DNA from 3 places in the Agrobacterium burrii genome. Region 3 is predicted to be linked to each of the others. Evidence: riboswitches for the same ligand, from Rfam matches in the RefSeq annotation. Region 3 holds a riboswitch; each other region holds the start of a gene.
The links. A riboswitch is a leader RNA that binds a small molecule or an ion and turns the genes downstream of it on or off. The one in region 3 is predicted to bind cobalamin.
Positions count from the first base shown of each region.

Region 1: another riboswitch for cobalamin. It lies ahead of bluB (5,6-dimethylbenzimidazole synthase); the one in region 3 lies ahead of JZX89_RS18485 (DUF1636 family protein).
Region 2: another riboswitch for cobalamin. It lies ahead of nrdH (glutaredoxin-like protein NrdH); the one in region 3 lies ahead of JZX89_RS18485 (DUF1636 family protein).

Region 1 covers NZ_JAFLNA010000008.1:13,268-19,054, forward strand. Annotated here, with positions in the region: gene JZX89_RS15455 (NADP-dependent malic enzyme) at 1-46, shown strand, start outside; gene JZX89_RS15460 (DUF2865 domain-containing protein) at 179-1,282, shown strand; gene bluB (5,6-dimethylbenzimidazole synthase) at 1,479-2,195, opposite strand; cobalamin riboswitch at 2,293-2,474, opposite strand; gene JZX89_RS15470 (TolB family protein) at 2,595-3,425, opposite strand; gene JZX89_RS15475 (bleomycin resistance protein) at 3,618-3,995, shown strand; gene JZX89_RS15480 (NAD+ synthase) at 4,285-5,787, opposite strand, start outside.
Region 2 covers NZ_JAFLNA010000005.1:5,041-10,827, forward strand. Annotated here, with positions in the region: gene JZX89_RS10850 (ABC transporter permease) at 1-931, shown strand, start outside; gene JZX89_RS10855 (ATP-binding cassette domain-containing protein) at 931-1,713, shown strand; gene JZX89_RS10860 (nucleoside triphosphate hydrolase) at 1,710-2,339, shown strand; cobalamin riboswitch at 2,473-2,696, shown strand; gene nrdH (glutaredoxin-like protein NrdH) at 2,956-3,177, shown strand; gene nrdI (class Ib ribonucleoside-diphosphate reductase assembly flavoprotein NrdI) at 3,190-3,588, shown strand; gene nrdE (class 1b ribonucleoside-diphosphate reductase subunit alpha) at 3,576-5,765, shown strand; gene nrdF (class 1b ribonucleoside-diphosphate reductase subunit beta) at 5,782-5,787, shown strand, end outside.
Region 3 covers NZ_JAFLNA010000010.1:84,510-90,296, reverse strand. Annotated here, with positions in the region: gene cobN (cobaltochelatase subunit CobN) at 1-307, opposite strand, end outside; gene cobW (cobalamin biosynthesis protein CobW) at 340-1,377, opposite strand; gene JZX89_RS18485 (DUF1636 family protein) at 1,374-1,799, opposite strand; cobalamin riboswitch at 1,920-2,137, opposite strand; gene cobO (cob(I)yrinic acid a,c-diamide adenosyltransferase) at 2,269-2,886, shown strand; gene JZX89_RS18475 (cobyric acid synthase) at 2,888-4,345, shown strand; gene cbiB (adenosylcobinamide-phosphate synthase CbiB) at 4,332-5,297, opposite strand; gene cobD (threonine-phosphate decarboxylase CobD) at 5,296-5,787, shown strand, end outside.

The sequences.
Region 1 (5,787 bases), on a different contig from region 3:
CATGGCGGCCTTTGCCGTGGTGCAGGCGTCGCACCCTTCGGTGTGAGGGCGCATTAACGCAATTTTGAACAAGCTGTTGCCGCATTGCGGCGACAGCTTATGTTATCTTCCTGAAACACGGATTTCGTGAAGTATAACGCCCCTGCCACCGGCCGGGGACATCGAACGGATCTAACAATTGACCCGGCGCAGCCGCATCATCGGCCTCCTGCTTCCCCTTGTTTTCCTCGCCCCGGCCGCCGCTGTCGCGGATCAGGTCTGCGATACGCTTTATGCGCAATTGCGCGAGCCACCCCGCATCATCGGCAACACGGCAGAGGTGCGGCGTTACGCCAACGCGCTCGCCCGCCAGAACATCGTCGTGCGCAAAATCAGGAACGATCTGCGCAGCTATGGCTGTTCGTCGGGCAGCGTCATTGTCTACGGCAACCCCAATGCCGGCCTCTGCGCCGAGATCGGTGATGCACTGGTGGATGCCGAAGCCGAACGTGACGCCATCATTCGTGACCGTGACGATGCGATGGCGGCTCAGCGCAGCGATGATGGCGGCATCAGGCGCCAGCGCATTCTCGCCGCACTCGACGCCAATGGCTGCAGCGCAATGCCGGAAACGGACACGCAATCGCCGCAAGTGCCCGATGTGACCCGTTACCCCGATGCGTTCCGCCAGCAGGATAATCAGCCGGGACAGGCAGGCCTGTCGCCTTACCCCAATACCACCGCCGAGGGCGGACTTCGCACCCTTTGCGTGCGTACCTGCGACGGCTCGTTTTTCCCGATCGCCTCCAATGCCTCGCCGCTTGATTTCCGCGCCCAGGCCGAGCAGTGCCAGAAAATGTGCCCGGGCACGCAGACGGAACTCTATTTCCACTCCATGACGGATCAGGAGACCTCCGACATGGTCTCGGCCGAAACCGGCAAACCCTACAGGGACCTGCCGACCGCCTTCGCCTATCGCAACGCGTCTACGAAAGCGCCCGGCTGCGCCTGTAACATGGCCGCTTATCACGAAGACATGCAAAAACAGGAAGAGGCCGCCCGGCCGCAGCCCGAAAAGCCCTATTCCGGCATCACCACCATTCCATCACCACAGGGTGACAAGCCTCAGAAACCCACAGAACAGCAACAGGCCGCAAAGCCGCCGGAGCAACCGGTTCCCGAACGCGACTACGATCCGAACGACGCAAAAGTGCGCGTCATCGGCCCGAAATTCCTGCCGGACCAGACAGGCCGCATCGACCTGAAAAACCCGGCGCTGAAGGGCATCCAGCCGCAGCAATGACCCCTGTTATTTGCCCGTAATAGAGCAAGCGGATGCCACTTGTTTCTTCTCCCCGCCGGGGAGAAGTCCGCGGCAGCGGGATGAGGGGGCAAGCGTAGAGATATCCGGAGAGCTAGCCCCCTCATCCGACCCTTCGGGCCACCTTCTCCCCGTCGGGGAGAAGAAACGAGAGGCGACGCTATGCGCATCTCATCCCTTACCGCCCACCCCAGCGGTTGCGAAACACCAGCTCTTCCAGCGGCACGCGCTGCCGCCAGCCCTTCACCGCCAGTTCCGGTTCCGTGTAAAGCGCATCGACGCGGCCGAGACATAGCCAGGCGACGATTTCGATATGGTCGGGGATATCAAGAATGGTGCGAATGTCGCTGTCATGAAAGATGCTGACCCAGCCGACGCCGATGCCTTCGGCGCGGGCGGCAAGCCAGAGGTTCTGGATGGCGCAAACGGTGGAATAGACATCCGTGCGCGGATTGTGGGTCCGGCCCAGCACCACCTTGCCGCCGCGCGTAGGGTCGCAGGTGACGCAGATGCTCAGCGGTGCCTTGCGGATGCCCTCAAGCTTGAGACTGCGATAAAGCGCCTGTTGCTCGCCCGCAAACATCGCCGCCGCTTCTTCATTGGCGCGGCTGAAGGCCACAAAGGCCGCTTGCCGCACGGCACCATCAGTGACGAGCGTGAAATTCCACGGCTGCATGAAGCCCACCGAGGGCGCGGAATGCGCCGCCTTCAAGAGACGCTCCACCAGCACGTCCGGCAACGGATCAGGCAGGAACTGGTCGCGCACATCGCGGCGCGTCTCAATGGCGCGGTAGATCGCCTCGCGCTCCGCACCCGAAAACGGGCGGGCGGGCGAAAGCGCATGATCGAATGGATCGGCTTGCAATGAATTACCAGCGGACGGATCGGTCGGCATCGTTTAACCCCAACAATGCGGGCGCGCCGGTGCCGAAACCATACCGGCTCCCGCATGCACGACGCGCATCTTCAGCAACCTGCCGCCGTCCGCGCGGTTCGGTCTATCCTGCCAGGCCGGTCTTCTGACTCGGCTTCATCCGCCCTTTTCGCCTTCCCGAATAACTTCAGTGGCTTATGAAAAGGGCATCCGCCTCACAGCGCTGGGCACGTTCCGGTTTCTCACCGGATTCCCGATTCTCCCGCCGCAAGGGCGGGCACCTGACTGAGGAAGCTATGGGCAAGAATGCTTGCGAATGCAAGGGTCTTGCAAGCCCGTGCGGCAATCTGCCCATAGCGTCCCTCCCCTGCGTCATGCCGGCCGCGAGCCGGGATGACGGTAACAGGCTTCCCGATTGCATCAGGCTACGGGGAAATAACGCACATAAGCGAACTCGTCCCCGTCAGGTGACCAGTTGGGAGAATTCATCGTGCCCTGCCCGCCGAAAAGCTCGAACAGCGTTTCGACATTGCCGCCATCCATATCCATCAACCGCACCCGCACATCGAGATCGCGCGGATGGTCGAAGACATCGGCGTCGTAAGAAACGAACACCACCTTGTCACCCCCAGGAGACGGATGCGGGAACCAGTCGCCATAGGAACTGTCGGTGATGCGCTCCACAGTGGAGCCATCCACCCGCACCCGCCAGATCTGCATCTGCCCGGTACGGCTGGAATTGAAATAGATCCACGCACCATCCGGCGAATAATCCGGCCCGTCATTGCGGCCTTCGCCATGCGTCAGCCGCGTTTCGACGCCGTTCTCAATATCCATGGAATAGATGTCGAAGACCTGATCGCGAATACCGCAATAGGCGAAACCTTTGCCGTCCGGCGACCAGCCGTGCCAGTAGGAGGGGAGGTTTTTCGTCATCAGCTTTGGCGCACCGCCCGCCGATGGCAGAAGATAGATCGCACTCTTGTCGAACTCGACCTTGTCGGAAATGGCATAAAGCGATCCATCCGGCGAAATGCCGTGGTCGCTATTGCACTGCGTGGCAAAACCGGTATCGACCTTCTCCGGCGAAGCATCACCGGATGGGGACAGGCGGTAGAGCAACCCTTCGCTGTTCAGCAACAGATATTTGCCATCCGGCGACCAGTTCGGCGCTTCGAACAGTTCCGGCGTCTGCCACACCACCCGCATCTGCCGGGTGCGTATATTAAAGATTTCGATCGAACTGCGCATGCTGCCTCCCTGGGCTGTCGATAGTCTGGATCAGACCTTTGGCGGACGCAGACATTCCGTTTGCTTTCGCCACCATGGTGATTATGATCCTATGGCCGCAGGCACCGTCCTGCAAATTCAAATCGGAAAAAACGCCAGCGTTCCGGCACCGCCCGTAACCCTCCCCGTTTCTCCCAGATCCGAGGTTCCGCGATGAATACCATCGCCGATCACGGCATCCGCTTCGGGCGGATCGCCGCAATGCTTCCTGTCAGGAATATCGAAAAGGCCCATGATTTTTATGTCGGCGTGCTGGGCTTCACAAAAACCTTCGAAAACGGCAATCCCGTCGGCTTCATGATCCTCAAACAGGGCAATGCCGAACTGCACCTGACGTTGCAGCCCACCCATAAGGCAGCGCCCTTCAATGTGGCGCATATGATGGTAAGCGATGTCGATGCGTTGCATGCGGTTTGCAAGAACCATGGGTTGCGCATCATCAAGGCCCTGCAGGACAAGGATTATGGCCTGCGGGCCTTTGTCTTTGAAGACCCTGATGGCAACCGCATCGATGTGGGGCAGGTTATTTGAGGTGAGTGAAGAGTGGCGCGGGGTTTCTCCGCGCCGTTCGTGCATCCCTCACTTTGGATCGAGCGCATGCCACTTGTTTCTTCTCCCCGCCGGGGAGAAGTCCGCGGCAGCGGGATGAGGGGGCAAGCTTCGCGATATACGGAGAGGTTGCCCCCTCATCCGACCCTTCGGGCCACCTTCTCCCCGGCGGGGAGAAGAAACCAGCCGCAGCGCCGGGCGAAACAATCAGCCTCGCAAGGGAAGGGATCGCCGCCTCACCTGAGAGCGCAGCCCCTACCCGCTTCATCCATCACCGATCCCGGAACCGGTTGGTGATCGGATAACGCCGGTCACGCCCAAAATTCTTCTTGGTGATCTTCACACCCGGAGCCGATTGCCGGCGTTTGTATTCGGCGAGATAGAGCAGATGCTCAACCCGGTGCACCGTTGCCGCGTCATGACCTCGCGCCAGAATTTCCTCGACCGACATTTCCTTCTCGACAAGGCACTCCAGAATATCGTCCAGCACCGGATAGGGCGGCAGCGAATCCTGGTCGGTCTGGTTGGGGCGTAATTCGGCGGACGGCGCTTTGGCGATGATATTGGCGGGAATGACCTCGCCGGAAGGGCCAAGCGCACCCGGCGGCACATGGGTGTTGCGCCAGGCGGAAATGGCGTAGACCTGCATCTTGTAGAGGTCCTTGATGGGGTTGAAACCGCCATTCATGTCGCCGTAGAGGGTGGCATAACCCACCGACATTTCCGACTTGTTGCCTGTTGTCACCACCATCGAGCCGAACTTGTTGGACACGGCCATCAAAATGGTGCCGCGCGTGCGGCTCTGCAGGTTTTCTTCGGTAATGCCCTCTTCCGTACCTTCGAAGAGATCTGACAGTGCCGAGAGGAAACCTTCCACCGGCTCAACGATCGGCACGATGTCGTAACGGCAGCCCAGCGCTTTCGCGCAATCGGCGGCGTCCTTCAGCGATTCTTCCGATGTATAACGGTAGGGCAGCATGATGCAGCGCACCCGCTCCTCGCCCAGCGCATCGACGGCAAGGGCGGCGCAAATCGCCGAATCGATGCCGCCGGAAAGGCCGAGAACCACGCTCTTGAAACCGTTCTTGTTCACGTAGTCGCGAAAGCCCAGCATGCAGGCGCGGTAATCCGCCTCCTCGCCCTCTGGTATTTTCGAGAATGGTCCGCTTTCGCAATGCCAGCCTTCCGCCGTGCGTTTCCAGTCGGTGACGGCAAGTGTGGCCTCGAACTGGCTCATCTGGAAAGCAAGCGTCTTGTCGGCATTGAAGCCGAAACTTGCGCCATCGAATACCAGCTCGTCCTGCCCACCCAGCTGGTTGGCGAAAACCAGCGGCAGACCGCTCTCGATCACCTGTTTCAGTGCCACCTGATGGCGCACATCCAGCTTGCCGCGATAATAGGGCGAACCGTTCGGCACCAGCAGGATTTCCGCCCCGCTTTCGGCCAGCGTCTCGCACACGCCCATCTCGTTCCAGATTTCCTCGCAGATCGGAATGCCGATCCGGACCCCGCGGAAATTATACGGACCGGAAATCGAACCCTCGGCGAAAACACGCTTCTCGTCGAACTCGCCGTAATTCGGCAGGTCGATCTTGTCGCGCAGCGCAACGATCTTGCCGCCATCCAGCAGCGCCACCGAATTGTGCCGACCTGTCTCGCCCTGGCGCGGGAAACCGATAACGACACCCGGTCCGCCATCGGCGGTTTCGGCCGCCAGTTCTTCCACCGCCCTCAGGCAGGCCTTCAGGAAAGCCGGCTTCAGCACCAGATCCTC
Region 2 (5,787 bases), on a different contig from region 3:
GCTGATCGTGCTGGTTCTGTCATTGACTGTCTTCGGCATTACCCTTGGCGGCAAGTTTTTCTCGGCCTTTACGCTGACCCTTATCCTGCAGCAGGTCGCGATCGTCGGTATCGTCGGTGCAGCGCAGTCACTGGTCATTCTGACGGCAGGTATCGATCTTTCGGTCGGCGCGATCATGGTTCTGTCCTCAGTGATCATGGGACAATTTACTTTCCGCTATGGTCTGCCGGCGGAACTTTCCATTCTCTGTGGTCTCGCCGTCGGCGCATTTTGTGGCTTTATCAACGGCATACTTGTGTCGCGCATGCGTTTGCCGCCCTTCATCGTCACGCTCGGTATGTGGCAGATCGTGCTGGCGACGAATTTCCTCTATTCCGCAAACGAAACGATCCGCGCGCAGGATATCGCCCAGCAGGCACCTATCCTGCAATTCTTCGGCTATAATCTCCGTATCGGCAGCGCCGTTTTCACCTATGGCGTCATCGCCATGGTTCTGCTCGTTGCTCTGCTCTGGTATGTGCTCAACCGCACCGCCTGGGGCCGCCATCTTTATGCGGTGGGCGATGACCCGGATGCCGCCGAACTGGCCGGCGTTAACGTCAAGCGCATGCTGACGACCGTCTACACGCTGTCCGGCCTCATCTGTGCCTTCGCGGGCTGGGCGCTGATCGGCCGCATCGGTTCGGTTTCGCCGACCGCCGGTCAATTTGCCAATATCGAATCCATCACGGCTGTGGTCATTGGCGGCCTATCGCTATTCGGCGGACGCGGCTCCATCATGGGCATGATCTTTGGCGCCTTGATCGTCGGTGTCTTTTCGCTCGGCCTCAGGCTCATCGGAACCGACCCACAATGGACCTATCTGTTGATCGGCGTCCTCATCATCATGGCTGTCGCAATCGACCAGTGGATCAGAAAGGTAGCAGGCTGATGACAAAAGAACCCATTCTCACAGCACGCAATCTCGTCAAACGCTATGGTCGTGTGACCGCGCTCGACCGTGCCGATTTCGACCTCTATCCGGGTGAAATTCTGGCCGTGATCGGTGACAATGGCGCCGGCAAATCCTCTCTCATCAAGGCTATCTCCGGTGCGGTAACGCCCGATGAGGGAGAGATAAAGCTTGAAGGCCAGACCGTGCAGTTCCGCTCACCGATCGAGGCGCGCAAGGCAGGTATCGAAACCGTCTATCAGAACCTTGCGCTGTCGCCGGCGCTTTCCATAGCCGACAATATGTTTCTCGGCCGGGAACTTCGCAAACCCGGCATTCAGGGCAGCCTGTTCCGGGCGCTGGACCGTCCGGCCATGGAGAAGTTCGCCCGCGATAAACTGTCGGAACTCGGCCTGATGACCATCCAGAACATCAATCAGGCCGTGGAAACCCTCTCCGGTGGCCAGCGCCAGGGTGTGGCGGTGGCACGTGCTGCGGCCTTCGGCTCCAAGGTCGTCATCCTCGACGAACCAACGGCCGCACTTGGTGTCAAGGAGAGCCGCCGCGTTCTTGAACTCATTCTCGATGTGCGCTCGCGAGGGATGCCGATCGTGCTTATCTCACACAACATGCCGCATGTGTTCGAGGTTGCGGACCGCATCCACATTCACCGGCTGGGCAAGCGCCTGTGCGTCATCAATCCGAAGGACTATTCCATGTCCGACGCCGTCGCTTTCATGACCGGTGCAAAGGAAGCGCCGAAGGAAACGCTTGCCGCATGACGCTGAAGCTTGAGACGATCGCCGAAGACGTTCTTCGGCGGGCAGACGGTAAATTCCGTTTTATCATTGCCATTGCCGGTCCCCCTGGGGCCGGCAAATCCACGCTGGCGGATGCGCTTTGTGATGCTTTGCTGGCGCGGGGCGAAACGGCCGCCGTGCTGCCCATGGATGGCTTCCATATGGACAACGGCATCCTTGAAGAGCGAGGGCTGCTGTCGCGCAAGGGCGCGCCCGAAACCTTCGATGTGCGTGGCTTCCTCGATATCGTCTCCGCCGTCCGCAAGGGCGGGCAGGAGGTGCTTGTTCCGGTTTTTGACCGCTCCCGGGAAATCGCCATTGCGTCCGCCCGCGCTATCGTACCTGAGACACGCTTCATCCTGGCTGAAGGCAATTATCTGCTACTGAACGAGGCGCCGTGGACGAGGCTTTCCGAGAGCTTCGACCTCACCATTTTCGTCGGGCCGTCTGTCGCAGTCCTTGAAGAGAGGCTGCGGAAGAGATGGCAGGGTTACGGTCTCGATGCGGCTGCGATCCACGCCAAACTGTTTGAAAACGATCTTCCGAACGGCAAAAGGGTGATCGAGAACACCCGCCCCGCTGATATTCACATCGATATCTGGGAATAGATTAACGCTTTTCCGTCCTTCAGCGGCAAGGCGCATTTGCCGTTAAGCCTTTGTTGACCATGTGTTGAATCTTTTTGATCCACAGGGTGGGGCTTTTGTGTGTCTATTCATTGACGCAAAAATTTCCTCATATACTATATGTGGTGTTCAAGGTTCTTCCGATTCGCAAGGATTGGGAGCTAAGACGGGAATTCGGTGCGCAACGCCATCATGGTGGAGCAATGCCGAAACTGCCCCCGCAACTGTAAGCGGTGAGCATCGTTCCGATTTGAGCCACTGGAGTCAAAAACTCCGGGAAGGCCGGGATAGATGTTGTGACCCGCAAGTCAGGAGACCTGCCTTGAGCGCAAACGTCCACGGGCGGGGTGTCCGGAAGGAAGGTATGGCGCAAATGAATTGCGTTCGCCCTTTTCTGCCCCCTCCAGAACAAGCTTCGGGGTGAAGTCATGCCAGTGCATTTTTTTGAATTCCTGCGCTCGTCGGCGTAGAGAGTGATTTTTTGCGGCTGAGTTACAGGCCGTTCGCCTCACCTGAATGACAGACCCGTCGCCAGCCGATTGCGACTGCAATCGGCAATGTTGAGCCGTGCGTGAAAGCGGCTTCGAAAGAGGAAATTATGACCGTCACCGTTTACAGCAAGCCCGCCTGCGTCCAATGCACCGCCACCTATCGTGCGCTGGACCGCATCGGCGTCCCCTATGAAATCGTCGATATTTCCGAAGATGCGGATGCGCTCGATCATGTCCGGGGTCTCGGTTACATGCAGGTTCCCGTGGTCGTCGCCGGCGAACGCCATTGGGCGGGTTTCCGGCCGGATATGATCGGCGCGATCAGCTAAGGCGGCAGCGTGATGGGGCTGATCGTTTATTATTCCAGCCGCTCTGAAAACACGCATCGTTTCCTTCTGAAACTGGGGCGGCGATTGTTTCGCCTGCCGCTCGGCGCCGAGGAGGACGTGCCTCATGTGTCTGAGCCATATGTGCTGGTCACCCCCACCTATGGGGGCGGCGGCACCAAAGGGGCCGTGCCGAAGCCGGTCATCCGGTTTTTGAACGAGCCCTCCAACCGAAATCTCATTCGCGGCGTCATCGCGGCGGGAAATACGAATTTTGGCGCAGCCTTCGCATCCGCCGGAGATATCGTCGCGCGCAAATGCGCCGTGCCGTTTCTCTACCGTTTCGAGCTTCTCGGCACGGAGGAAGATGTCGCCAACGTCAAACATGGATTGGAACGATTTTGGACACGCTGACCTCGAGCGCCGCGCTCAACAAGGACGCCAAACAGCCGGCAGCCATAACCCAGAAACCGCTGGATGCGGGCCTGGACTACCACGCGCTGAACGCGATGCTGAACCTCTATGACGAGAACGGAAAGATCCAGCTCGACAAGGATCGCCTTGCGGCCAAACAATACTTCCTCCAGCACGTCAACCAGAATACCGTCTTCTTTCATAACCTACGGGAAAAGATCGATTATCTGGTGACGGAGGGATATTACGAACAGGAGGTGCTGGATCAGTATTCCTTCAATTTCGTCCGCGATCTATACGACGAGGCCTATACCCGGAAATTCCGCTTTCCGACTTTTCTCGGGGCGTTCAAATATTACACCTCCTATACGCTCAAGACCTTCGACGGAAAGCGTTATCTAGAGCGCTACGAGGACCGCGTCTGCATGGTGGCGCTGGCTCTGGCGCGCGGCGACGAACAGCTTGCCCGCGATCTGATGGACGAGATCATTTCCGGCCGCTTCCAGCCGGCGACCCCCACTTTCCTGAACGCCGGCAAAAAAAGCCGTGGCGAACTGGTTTCGTGTTTTCTGCTGCGCGTGGAAGACAATATGGAAAGCATCGGCCGCTCCATCAATTCGGCCCTGCAGCTTTCCAAGCGCGGTGGCGGCGTGGCGCTGTCCCTGACCAATATTCGCGAGTTCGGAGCGCCGATCAAGCAGATCGAAAACCAGTCTTCCGGCGTCATTCCCGTCATGAAGCTATTGGAAGACAGCTTTTCCTATGCCAACCAGCTTGGTGCGCGTCAGGGTGCGGGCGCGGTCTATCTGCATGCCCACCACCCGGATATCATGCGTTTCCTCGATACCAAGCGCGAAAACGCCGACGAAAAAATCCGTATCAAGACCCTGTCGCTCGGCGTGGTAATCCCTGACATCACCTTCGAACTCGCCCGCAACAACGAGGATATGTACCTGTTCTCGCCCTATGATGTGGAGCGGGTTTACGGCGTGCCGTTGACCGAGATTTCGGTCAGCGAAAAATATCATGAGATGGTCGCGGATAGTCGCATCCGCAAGAAGAAGATCAAGGCGCGCGAATTCTTCCAGGTGATCGCCGAAATCCAGTTCGAGAGCGGTTATCCCTACATCATGTTCGAAGATACGGTGAACCGCGCCAATCCGATCGCCGGCCGCATCAGCATGAGCAATCTCTGCTCGGAAATCCTGCAGGTCAGCGAGGCGAGCGAGTTCAATGCCGATCTTTCCTACAGCCATATGGGCAAGGATATTTCCTGCAATCTTGGCTCGCTCAACATAGCCTCGGCGATGGATTCGGCCGATTTCGGCAAGACGATCGAGACCTCCATCCGGGCGCTGACGGCAGTATCGGACATGAGCCACATTTCCTCCGTCCCCTCGGTGGAAAAGGGCAATGACGCCAGCCACGCCATCGGGCTGGGCCAGATGAACCTGCACGGTTATCTGGCACGCGAACGCATCTTTTATGGTTCCGAAGAGGGCGTCGATTTCACCAATATCTATTTCTACACCGTGACCTATCACGCCATCCGCGCCAGCAATCGTATTGCTGCGGAAAGGGGCGAAAGCTTCAAGGGCTTTGAAAATTCAAAATATGCCTCCGGCGACTATTTCGACAAATATACCGACCGGGAATGGCTGCCTGCGACGGAAAAGGTCCGAGAGCTGTTCGAAAAAGCCGGCATTGCCATTCCGACGCAGGAGGACTGGACGGCGTTGAAGCAGGATGTGATGGCATCCGGTCTTTATAACCAAAACCTTCAGGCCGTACCGCCTACTGGCTCGATCTCCTATATCAACCACTCCACCTCTTCCATTCATCCGATCGTCTCGAAGATTGAAATCCGTAAAGAGGGCAAGATTGGCCGCGTTTATTACCCGGCTTCCTACCTCTCGAACGACAATCTCGAATATTATCAGGACGCCTACGAGATCGGTCCTGACAAGATCATCGATACCTATGCGGCAGCCACCCAGCATGTCGATCAGGGCCTGTCGCTGACGCTGTTCTTCCGCGATACGGCGACGACACGCGATATCAACCGGGCGCAGATCTACGCCTGGAAGAAGGGCATCAAGACCATCTATTACATCCGTTTGCGCCAGATGGCGCTGGAAGGCACGCAGGTTCAGGGCTGCGTCTCCTGCACGCTCTGAATTGAGGGACTAAACAATGAAC
Region 3 (5,787 bases):
AAATCACAAGCTGGTCGACGCCGTAACGCCAGCGCTCCGCGCCGCCGAGAATCCGGATAAGAATAACGCGGGCATGTTCCGCCGTCTTTTCGATCCACAGATCAACCGACATCGGATGCCGAAGCTCGGACAGATTGGCGACGGACAGGGATGGCATAGCGCGCCCCGCCTGCCGCCAGGCCTGCTCAAGCCCGGCAAGATCGCTTGCCGAAAAAGACAACATCACCACATCTGAACGGGGCTGGTTGAGATCAACCGGCTCGATCAGGTCGTCCAGAGACGAGGATGTGGTGGCGAGAATATGCATCTAAAGCATTTCCAGTAAAAGTCCGTGGCCGGTCAGGCGGCCAGCATCTGTTCTATCTTTTCGCGGTTGATGCCCTTTTCACCGATGATAACGAGCCGGCTGCGGCGCTCCTCACCCGCCGCCCATGGGCGATCGTAATAGTGGTTGACCCGGCTGCCGACAGCCTGCACCTGCAGGCGCATCGGCTTGGCGGAAACTTCAATGAAGCCCTTTATGCGCAAAACATTTTCGGCAGCCGCCGTCTCTGCAATGCGGATCGCCAGCGCTTCCGGATCGCTCACGGCAGGCAGATCGATGACGAAGCTGTCGAAATCGTCGTGTTCATGATCCAGTTCGCCATCATGGTGGGTACGGCGGTTTTCGATGTCCTCTTCCACCGCAAGACCGAGACCGATCAGCACCGCAGGATCGATTGCGCCATTGGATGCCACGACGATCTTCGCGGCCTTTGGCAGGTGCTCAAGAATGTGGGCCTTTGCCTTGTCGAGACCAGCGCTATCGAGAAGATCAGCCTTGGTCATAACGATGAGGTCGGCGCAGGCGATCTGATCCTCGAAAACCTCTTCAACCGGGTCATCGTGATCAAGCGCCTCGTCATTCGCCCGCTGGGCGGCGAGTGCTTCCATGTCGTGGGCAACCTGTCCCTCGGCAAGGGCGGCACCATCCACTACGGCCACCACGGCATCCACCGTCACGCGGCTCTTGATCGCCGGCCATTGGAAGGCCTGCACCAGCGGCTTCGGCAGGGCGAGGCCGGACGTTTCGATGAGGATATGCTCCACCTTCGGCTGGCGGCTCAAAATCTGCTCGATGGCGGGCTGGAAATCATCCGCCACCGTGCAGCAGATGCAGCCATTGGCCAATTCGACGATGTTTTCTTCCGGGCAGCTTTCAATGCCGCAGCCTTTCAGAATTTCGCCATCGATGCCGATATCGCCGAATTCATTGACGATGATGGCGAGCCGCTTGCCGTCCAGCTTTTCCAGAAGACCGCGCAGCAGCGTGGTTTTTCCGGCCCCCAGAAAGCCGGTGACGATGGTGCAGGGAACGCGGTCCAGAAGGGTGCTCATGATCTCTCCTCGGTAAAATCGAATGGGGGAATGCGCGCCACCATGCCGCGCTTTAATGTGTCGGGCCGGCCACGCCAGGGCATCAGGCCATCTGCGGAGGCGGCCAGCATATGCGCGCCCGTCAACAGGTCACCTGCATCATCCGGCGTCAGTCCGCCAAATACATAGGACCAGCCGTCGCCGCCACGCAGCACGGCGCTGAGGCCGCGCTTGCAATTGGCAAGGCAATTGACGGAACGAACGACGACGCCAGATTCTTCCGCCTTTGCGATGACGGCATCGGCGAGGCGCGAACCGGCGCGCGGTTCAGCATTGGGATCGGCTTCATCGCGACAGCTTCGGCAAACGAAGACGACCACACCGGACGCCGTGTCAGCCTGCGTGTTTCCGCCTGCACATGAAGATGTCGCTGAAATATCCAAACCGTTTCGCTTCCCGCGCCTTTAAAAAAATCGTCGGGGTGCGGATATCGAAAACGGCATGCGCAGATGCGCAACCCCAATGTTCGATCTGACCGACTGACCGGAGCACCCCGCCCGGCAGACGTTTTTTCTGAAACGGCAGGTCTCCTGGCTTGCGGCTTCAAAACACCCGGGCACCGCCTTCCCGAACCCATATTGAAGGCCCAGTGGCTTTACGGTGCGGGCTTACCGCTTACAGTTGCGGGGGCAGCCACGGAATGACCCATTGTCCGGGTGGAACCGTGTTCCCTCTTAGCTTTTCCCGTTGCCGGGAAAAGACCGTCAGTCCGCTACCATTAGGCTGAACGGGGGTGAGGGTCAATGCCGCGGCCTGTCCCTCACACATTGCCGGGTGCGGCAAATTGGGTATAGTCGCCGCTCCGAATGGCGGGGGCATGGCCCCGCACAGCAGGATGAGAAGGAAAACGTGATGACGCGCGACATCAGCGACAACGAAGCCGAACGCCACCGGCAGAAAATGGTCAACCGCAAGACGGCTCAGGATGCCGAAGTTGCGGCAAAGACCATCGAAAAAGGTCTGCTGATGATCAATACCGGCCCCGGCAAAGGCAAGTCCACGGCGGCCTTCGGCCTTGCTTTGCGCATGCTCGGCACCGGGCGGCGAGTCGGCGTGGTGCAGTTCATCAAGGGCGCATGGTCAACGGGCGAACAACAGGCTCTGACGCTTTTCGGTGACAAGGTTGTCTGGCGCACCATGGGCGAGGGTTTCACGTGGGACACACAGGATCTGAAACGCGATGTTGCCGCAGCCACAAAGGCCTGGGAAGAAGCCAAGGTCCTGATGGCCGATGAAACGATCGGCCTCCTGATCCTCGATGAACTGAACATCGCGCTGCGTTACGACTATCTGCCGCTGGAAGAGGTCGTTGAAACGCTGTCCAGTCGCAGGCCTGATCTGCACGTTATCGTCACCGGCCGCAATGCCAAGCAACCGCTGATCGACGCCGCCGACATGGTGACGGAAATGACGCTGGTGAAACACCACTTCAAGGCGGGCGTGAAGGCGCAGGCCGGGATAGAATTCTGACATGACTGCGCGGGTGCTGATGTTTCAGGGAACCGGCTCGGACGTCGGCAAATCGCTGATGGTGGCCGGCCTTGCCCGGGCATTCACCCGGCGCGGCCTGTCGGTCATGCCGTTCAAACCGCAGAACATGTCGAATAATGCGGCGGTGACCGCCGACGGCGGCGAGATCGGCCGTGCGCAGGCGCTGCAGGCGCGGGCGGCGGGGGTGCCGCTCTCCGTTCACATGAACCCGGTACTCCTGAAACCACAGAGCGAGACCGGCGCACAGGTGGTGGTGCAGGGCAAGATCGTCGGTAATGCCAGAGCGGCCGATTATCAGCACATGAAGGCCGGGCTGATGCCGCTTGTGCTGGAAAGCTTTGAGCACCTGAAACTACAGGCCGATCTGGTGCTGGTGGAAGGGGCGGGCAGCGCGTCTGAAATCAACCTACGCGCCAATGACATCGCCAATATGGGTTTTGCCCGTGCGGCAAATGCGCCCGTAATCCTGATCGGCGATATCGATCGGGGCGGCGTCATCGCCAGCCTCGTCGGCACCAAGGCAGTGCTTGAGCCGGGCGATGCGGCAATGATCGAAGGTTTCATCGTCAACCGCTTTCGCGGCGATCCGGCGCTGTTTTCAGATGGCATGCGGATGATTGCGGAAAAGACCGATTGGGCCTCCATCGGCCTTCTGCCACATTTTTCCGATGCCACGAAACTGCCGGCGGAAGATGCTCTCGGTCTTTCCGGCCCTGCCCAGCAGAAACCGGGTGCGAATATCCGCATCGCGGTGCCAATCCTGCCGCATATTTCCAATTTCGACGATCTGGATCCGCTGGACATGGAACCGGATGTGGAACTGATCCGCGTGCGGCCGGGCGAAACCATTCCTGCCGATTGCCGGCTGGTGCTGCTTTGCGGTTCGAAATCCACCATCGCCGATTTGGCCATGTTGAAAAATGCGGGTCTCGATATCGATATCAAGGCCCACGCCCGGCGTGGTGGCTATGTTCTTGGCCTCTGCGGCGGATACCAGATGCTGGGGAAAACCGTCGCTGATCCTGCCGGCATAGAAGGGCCGCTGGCGAAGATTGACGGGCTTGGCTTGCTGGATGTCGATACGGTTTTGACCGGCGACAAACGGCTGGTTTCCGTGCGGGGCAGGAGTTTCGACGGAATTGATTTATCCGGCTATGAAATGCATGTCGGCGAAACGAAGGGTGCTGCGGATAACCAGCCGTTCTCGATGATCGACGGACATGCCGATGGCGCCATCTCGCCCGACGGCCGCATCTTCGGCACCTATATTCACGGGCTTTTTGCGGATAACGGCCAGCGCAGCGCATGGCTGGAGCGACTTGGCGGTGAGGGCACCCATCTGAATTACGATGCGCAAGTGGACGCGGTTCTTGACCGTCTGGCGGCGCATATGGAAGAGCACCTCGATCTCGACAGACTGCTGTCTATAGCGCGATAAGGATCGCCAGCAGCCCAAACAAGCCGATCAGCAAGACATCTGCGATCCGCGCCAGCCGTAGCGCGGTGCGAATATCGCCGGCAACCAGCGTCGCTCTTCCGCCCTCACCCATGAAACCCGCATCAATCATCTGCCCGCCATAGGAGCGTGGGCCGGCAAGTGCAAAGCCAAGAGCACCAGCCAGCGCCGCCTCCGGCCAGCCGGCATTGGGGGAACGATGGTGGTGCGCATCACGACGGATCGCAGCGATGGCACCCTTGGGCGACGCGCCCTTCACAAAAAAAGCTGCCGCTACGAAAAGAACGCCGCTCAACCTCGACGCCGGCAAATTGACCAGATCGTCCAGCCGGGCCGAGGCCCAACCAAAGGCTTCATGGCGTGGTGAACGATGGCCGATCATGCTGTCGGCCGTATTGATCGCCTTATAGGCCGCGCCGCCCGGCAGGCCCAACAGGCCGAGCCAAAGAGCAGGGGCAACGATACCGTCGGAAAAATTCTCGGCCAGACTTTCAATCGCCGCGCGGCAGATCGCCGCCTCATCCAGCTTTTGCGGATCACGACCGACAATCATCGAAACCGCCATACGGCCACCCTCCACCCCTTCGCGCTCCAAAGCAATGGCGACAGCTTCCACATGCTGTTCCAGACTTTTCTGCGCCGGAAGCGAAGCACCGAGGATCGCCACAGCCAACAGGCCGAAGGGCAGGAGAAGCAGAAGCGATTGCGCAGACCATGCAAGAATGACGGTGAGACCGGCAAAAACCACCAGAGCCGCCACGCCCGCCGCCTTACGCTGCGAAAATGACGCACTCTCCCGGTTCCATTTTTTGTCCAGCAGCGCGATAAGCGAACCGATCCAGGTGACGGGGTGGCCGATGCGATTGAACAGCCATTCCGGATAACCGGTCAGGCGTTCGATCACGAGCGACAGGAAAGCGAGAGCAAAGAACATGGGCGAGACAGTACCAGAAAAGGCTCAAGGAGCGATCCGTCACGGCGGCAATCTCGGCAAGGCGCGGCTGATGTTCCCTGAAGCGCCTGAACCTTGGATCGACCTTTCGACCGGGATCAATCCGCACTCCTATCCGCATTCGCCCATTCCCGCCAGCGCCTTCGCCCGCCTGCCGGAACCGGATGCTGCCGAAGAGTTGAAACAGCTGGCAGCAGCCCATTTTGGCGCACCTTCTGCCCGGCATGTCACACTTTCTCCCGGCACGCAGATGCTGATGCCTTTACTGGCTCAAATCGCTCTTTCCCGTGGGGCAAAAAATGGCAGCGTCCTTTCGCCCGCCTATGCGGAACATTCCCGCACCGCGCGCATGGCCGGACTGACCGTTACCGAAGTGGAAAACCTTGGCGACCTGTCAGCATCCGGCTATGCGGTGGTGGTCAATCCCAACAATCCCGATGGCCGCGCCACTGATAGACAGGCTCTGCTGTCT